DNA from 2 places in the Solibacillus sp. FSL W7-1436 genome. Region 1 is predicted to be linked to the other one. Evidence: riboswitches for the same ligand, from Rfam matches in the RefSeq annotation. Region 1 holds a riboswitch; the other holds the start of a gene.

Region 1 (3,430 bases):
CCATATGAAACGATTGCGAGTGATATGGAAGCACTCATCGACGAACGTTTAAATTAATAGGGAAAATTGAGATTAACTTGCGAAAAAAGTGTAGCTGCTTTTGAGCAAGTTTTTTTATGGGGGGAGAACCATTTAATAAATTACGGATTTTCTAATAAAAGGGCAAGAGGTGCTAAAATCAGTCCCGAATTGGCTAATAAGTACGTCATCTAGTCTAAAATCTCCTGCCATAGTGCTAAAATAAATGAATTTCTTCTAATAAAAGCACTCATTAAAAAAGTGCGAAAAGCCGCTATTCCAACCGTTCGCACCATCATCCATATCCTGTTAAAAAGTCCCTTTAAATTTCTCTGGCTTTACAACATAGCCCTCAATAATAAACCCGCAATCGGTACAAATGATATATTCGATATTGCTTCCCAAACTCATTTTATTAACAGGTGCCATGACACTGTACCCGCTATGTTTGCCTCTGCCTAAATCCGTGCTACCGCATTTTGGACACTCTTTTTTATTTGCAATGTTAGTCATTTCCATCACCCTTTCACAAGATTTACTCCGCTACAACTTCAGATTCCGGAAGCTTTTCATCATTCTTTTCCTGTATTCGGTTCGTATATTTTTGTACAATGACATTGATGTAAAAGAACATTCCCATTACAATTCCGGAGAATACCCAACTTGCTGCTCGTTTATAAATCAGCATATCACCATAGCTGTCAATTCCGTATTTTCGTAGCAAAAAGACTGTAATTCCCGCCATGACAAGCCCTCGAATTATGAATACAATCTGAATGAGCTGAAACCATCCAAAAATCCCTTTTTGAAAAAATAATGCCTTGCTGTCCTTTCGTGCATAGCCCTGCAAATAAGCAAAATCAACTGCAACATACAAAGGAAAAGGTTTTTTTATAATCAATAAAATGATATAGAAAAATGTATAAATAAGACCTAAATAAACATTGTTCCAAATCATTTGTTCCGCGGAACCCGACAACAGATCAACCGTTGTACCTATAAGCATCGAACCTAAAATAAACAAGCCCGTCACATTGAATTGCCGATCTTTTGCAAAGCGGTAAACCGTATAAATGATTCCGGGAACAGTGGACAGCAGCATTGCGGCATAGTCACCAAAAGGCTCTCGTCCAAATTTCCATATCGCATATGGTAAAGCTGCATAAAACAATAGTTCCAGAAAGATAAAGTATTTATTCGACTGTGAATTATTCGCCATAAAAGCCTCCATTATCATTAACGCTTAATGATTCTTTATAGGGTGTAAAAGGTGTTTTGAGTATTTATATTACTGAAGATTATCCGACACTATATTGCTGATTTTAATAACTTGAAAGAAGCTATCAAGCAAATAATGAGATTTTAACGGATAATTTCTAATCATAGTACAGCCCGCAATTTACTCCTTTCTTTTTTATGTAATATTCTGTATATTATTCTACGGATTTCCTTTTGCAAAGTTTCAAATTTTTTTAATTTTATAGACGTCAGAGGTAAAAAGGTTGATGGAATAAAAAGTGAGTAGGGGCTAAAATACTATTAGCTTTTTAATGTATTTATGTTACAATAATTTTCAAATAAAATAATTTCCTTCGGGGTCGGGTGAAATTCCCAATCGACGGTGATGAGTTTATCTCTAAGCCCGTGAGCCACTTTTTGTGTGCAGGATTTTGGTGCAAATCCAAAGCCGACAGTTATAGTCTGGATGGGAGAAGGAATAGCAGCACATTTTTAAAAGTTGATTTTAAATGTGATTTTTTGCTATACACTTTTCCTGTCGCGCCTTGTGACGGGATTTTTTTATTTCCACTGAAAATAATATTTTCCTTCGGGGTCGGGTGAAATTCCCAATCGACGGTGATGAGTTTATCTCTAAGCCCGTGAGCCACTTTGTGTGCAGGATTTGGTGCGAGTCCAAAGCCGACAGTTATAGTCTGGATGGGAGAAGGAAGCAATGTCAGCAGTTTTTTGAAAAATACATTCAAAAAGCTTATTTGATGATGCTCAATTTTCCTCTCATCGAACTCCGACTTCAATCGGGGTTCTTTTTTATTATTAAAAAGAGGTGAGCAGGATGTTTACAGGAATCATTGAAGAACTTGGTACGGTTGAATCGATCAGCCAGTCCACACAAGCGATGGAACTAGCCATTCGCGCAAGCAAAATTTTAGAGGATGTCCAACTCGGGGACAGCATTGCCGTTAATGGTGTCTGTCTGACAGTGAAGCAATTCTCAAAAGCAGTATTTTTGGCAGATGTGATGCCGGAAACCGTCAAAGCAACGAGTCTCCAGCAATTAGCGGCAGGTATGCCTGTCAATCTGGAACGGGCAATGTCGGCAAATGGTCGTTTCGGCGGACATATTGTTTCAGGTCATGTTGATGGAACTGCAACAATTCAGCGTAAGAGACCTGTCGCAAATGCAGTTTATATTGATCTGGCAATGGAAAAGCATCTGATTGCAGAATGTATTAAAAAGGGCTCCATTACAGTTGACGGCACGAGTTTAACCATTTTTGATGTAACAGACACATTCATTACCATTTCCTTAATCCCGCATACGTATGATCAGACTGTATTAGGCTATAAAAAGCCGGGAGATGTTGTGAACATTGAAACAGATTTAATCGGAAAATATGTAAAAAAACATTTACAAAATCAAACGGAAAGTACGATTACGATGGACTTTTTGCAACGTACAGGATTTTAAAGGAGTGGTGACAAATGAATACAATTGAAGAAGCAATTCAGGCATTGAAAAACGGCGAGATTATCATTGTGTCAGATGACGAAAACCGTGAAAATGAAGGAGATTTTCTAGTTTTAGGAGAATTCGCTACACCGGAAAATGTTAATTTCATGGCACTTTACGGAAGAGGATTGATTTGTACGCCCATTTCTTCTGCAATTGCAGAAAGGCTTTCTCTTCATCCAATGGTGCAAAGCAATACCGATACATATCAAACGGCTTTTACGATTAGTATCGATCATATCGAGACAACAACAGGTATAAGTGCATATGAGCGTTCTAAAACGATGCTGGCATTACTGGACCCAGCAACAGAACCGGAGCATTTTCATCGCCCGGGCCATGTATTCCCGCTTATTGCTAAACAGGGAGGCGTGGTGGAACGCCGCGGACATACGGAAGCAGGCGTTGATCTGGCGAAGCTATGCGGTTCGAATGAAGTCGCAGTCATCTGTGAAATTATGAACGAAGACGGTTCAATGGCCCGCATGCCGCAGCTCGAAATGCTTGCACAAAAACATAACCTGAAATTTATTACAATCGAAGACTTAGTTCAATATATAAAATTAACTGCCGTATCGGTATAAAAAGGAGCAATTAAAATGGGAAAAACATTTGAAGCACAATTAGTGGGAACAGATTTAAAAATCGGAATTGTCGTTG
Region 2 (3,430 bases), 710 kb from region 1:
GAAGACAGCATACCCACTTCAAATGCCGGTACACTTCCGATCAACGCATTATACCCATCAATTATACTAATAAAGAATACGAGTAAAATTGCCCCCGCAAATACAGGCTTTTTGTAGTTAAATAGCGGTCCTGCAAGCGCCAGTATAATTAACACAATTGCCAGCGGGTAAAGGAACATCAATACTGGAATTGCATATGTAATAATATTCGTTAACCCAAAGTTCGCAATGATAAACGATACAACACATAGCGCCACTACAAATGTTTTATAACTGACTTTCGGAAACACTTCATGGAAAAATTCACTGCATGAAGTGATGAGCCCGATACTCGTTTTCAAACAGGCAAGGACAATAATAATCGCCAACAAAATTGCGCCGTATGAACCGAAGTAATGATCAGCTACTGCAGCAAAAATTTGTCCTCCATTATCAAATGTTCCTATTGCCGTTACACTTGATGCCCCCATATAAGCAATCAGCCCGTATATCAGCATCATCAGTGCCATTGCAAAAATACCTGATTTCCAAGTCGCTTTTGCAATTTCCTTCTTATCTGTAATCCCCGTCCGCTTTATCGCATTGATGACAACAATACCGAACGCAAGAGAAGCAAGCGCATCCATCGTATTATAGCCTTCTTTAAAACCTGTCATAAACGACTCGCTAATATAGGTTCCGGCAGGTTCAACGAATTTCCCCATCGGAGAAAACAGACTAATTCCGATTAATACAAATAAAAAGATTAAAAATGCCGGCGTTAGGTACTTGCCGATAATGTCCATTATTTTCGCCGGATTTAACGAAAAGTAAAAAACAACCGCGAAGAATATAAAACTGAACACCGCAAGCCACAATGTCGTCTGCGAAGGATCGATAAACGGTTCAAATCCAACAACAAACGGTACTGTTGCTGTACGCGGGATTGCAAAAAATGGTCCGATCGTCAAGTAAAGCGCCAATGCAAAAAACAAACCAAACATTGGATGTACTTTACTTGCCAAATCACGCAATCCATTACTACCCGACAATCCGATTGCCAGAATTCCTAAAAACGGCAAACCAATTGCCGTAACTAAAAAGCCAATTAGCGCAAACCAATAGTTCGTCCCTGCCAATTGCCCCATCTGAATCGGAAATATTAAATTTCCTGCTCCAAAAAACATCCCAAACAGCATCGTTCCGATCACTGCATAGGTTGAAAATGGTATTTTCTTGTCCATCATATTCTCTCCTAAGATGTCATTTCATGGTGTTATAATGAAACGTCCAAATTTTCTTAACAATGTACAATATCATATCAGCACTATAACAGAATGACAATAGTAATAGTAAATATAAAAGGAGCGATGTCATAAAGTTATCACTTTTATGACATCGCTCCATCATTTATTATTTAATTTAAGCGGAATATTGTCTGCGCTGATTTTCAATCCAAACACGCATTGTACGGTAAAGCATCGTCACAACAACAAACATCATAATCCCTTTAACAATATTAAACGGTAAAATACCCAACACGATCGTTTCGTACATATTATATTCGAAGCCTAGTAAATACGTGTACAGCGGTAAGAACGCCACGTAGTTTAATGCCGCCATTCCAAGTGACATTACAACTGTTGATACAACCAAGCCTGTCATTAACCCTTTTGCAGAAGGGAATTTTCTATAAATATAGTAAGCCGGTAAAATGAATAATACACCTGTAGCGAAGTTAGCCATATGTCCTACCGGAATTCCTTCAGGAGCCCCTGTGTAAATCCAGTCAAGCACATTTTTAACCAATTCAACCAGGATACCCGCAACAGGTCCCATCGTAATTGCCGCAATCAATGCTGGCACATCACTGAAATCAATTTGTAAAAATACCGGGAACCATGGTAGTGGGAAGTTTAACAACATCAGTACAAATGAAACCCCACTCAGCATTGCGATCGTTACGAATGTTCGTAACTTCAAACTTCTTTTTTGCATATAAATCTCTCCTCTTTGCTGATTCCATCTCGCAAGAAGAAAGGACGTATCAAATCATTTCATGAAAAAACCCCTATGCTAAAATAGAGCATAAGGGAGAAATAGGCACACTTAAATAAAGGGTCTATCTGTGCATTTGCAGCTATTCCTGATTTTTGTAACCGAAAGATATTCCGTTAACAAATAAGGAATTTCAAAATAAGTACTGCAAAGCACGGCATTTTCAAAAAATGACGACCGTACCTTCACCTTCTCCCATCCAGACTATACTGTCGGCTTTGGAATCGCACCAAATCCTGCACACAAAAAGTGGCTCGCGGGCTCGAAAAGTTCGACATAACATCCTCCAAGTAAATGGTCAGAAGTTATAACTTTAATTACCGCCGGTCGGGAGTTACACCCTGCCCCGAAGATGAATCAATATGAAATTATGTAGCAATTACCTTGCTATAACTATTATTATATATAAAAAAAAGGAATTGTAAAGCCCATTGCTTACAATTCCTAGTAAAATTATTTGAATTATTGAAATTCATAGTGGATCCGGTTTGCCGCAACCGGCTTCTCTACTGGTTTAGTGAAGTCAAAACCGCCCCATTGTTCCTGAACAATATTTTCAAATTGAACCTGTTTTTCGAAACTTGCCGCTGTCATTATCAGCCCTTCAATCATTCGCATTGCTTGGGCAGGTTCATAATCCTCCAAGTTTAAAGGTTCTTCAAATGTAATCGTAACGATCGACTCAGCGTCTTCAACTTTTAAATAGACACCCGGCAATATAACTGTTCTGTATATATCATTCGCTTCCACCGTCATATTTTTGACTGCTTCCTGCACATCTTTAAAGCTCATTCGGAAATTCGGACTTAAATAGACCGCCCCATCCCGCATCTGATACATAAAATAATTATATTGCGCGTTCTCATCGTTTAAGAGAAACGGTTCATCCACATCGCCGACATGGTCAAAGTAAATCGGCTTTCCGGCCTTGTTTTCAATTTGCACGTCCATATATGCATCGCTGAAAGTATCGACAAGGGAACCGAGGTAATTTGATAAGGAAGCTGTTCCCGCATCATACTGGTGATCCTCCGGCAGTGTATGAACAAGCCTGTTCCCTTCCTCATGCAATTCACCTTTGTAAGGATGATATTCATTAAATCCGAGAGACTGTTCGTCAAGCAGCGGACTGAATGTGTTATAAAGTTCCAGCTTCGTCGGATTTTCTGTACCCGTTTTTTCGGCAACAATTTCATTTGGAATCAATATGCTTACAGGTACACTTTCCGCATCATCCCCTGCAAGGCCAATCGCAAATAATGTGTTGTCCTCCAGCTCGCTTTCATAAACCAATGTTTGCTCCGGCTGTGCTTCCGTCGAGAAACTATTGATCATGGAGCGTTCATTTTGCGCTGAAGCATCTTCTTTCGCACTCATCGTCATATTCTCTTCC

Evidence for each region. Region 1 has a riboswitch for FMN ahead of ribE (riboflavin synthase). Riboswitches for the same ligand answer to the same signal wherever they lie in the genome.
Region 2: it holds a riboswitch for FMN, as region 1 does, so the genes downstream of both, MKX73_RS13200 (ECF transporter S component) here and ribE (riboflavin synthase) in region 1, are expected to answer to the same signal.

Annotation. Positions count from the first base shown of each region.
Region 1 is NZ_JBBOWV010000001.1:3,401,080-3,404,509, reverse strand. It holds gene MKX73_RS16805 (SCO family protein) at 1-57, shown strand, start outside; gene MKX73_RS16800 (transcription initiation factor TFIIIB) at 328-531, opposite strand; gene MKX73_RS16795 (VC0807 family protein) at 554-1,237, opposite strand; FMN riboswitch at 1,603-1,739, shown strand; FMN riboswitch at 1,839-1,972, shown strand; gene ribE (riboflavin synthase) at 2,093-2,728, shown strand; gene ribB (3,4-dihydroxy-2-butanone-4-phosphate synthase) at 2,743-3,354, shown strand; gene ribH (6,7-dimethyl-8-ribityllumazine synthase) at 3,370-3,430, shown strand, end outside.
Region 2 is NZ_JBBOWV010000001.1:2,691,795-2,695,224, reverse strand. It holds gene brnQ (branched-chain amino acid transport system II carrier protein) at 1-1,223, opposite strand, end outside; gene MKX73_RS13200 (ECF transporter S component) at 1,402-1,977, opposite strand; FMN riboswitch at 2,221-2,395, opposite strand; gene MKX73_RS13195 (hypothetical protein) at 2,500-3,430, opposite strand, start outside.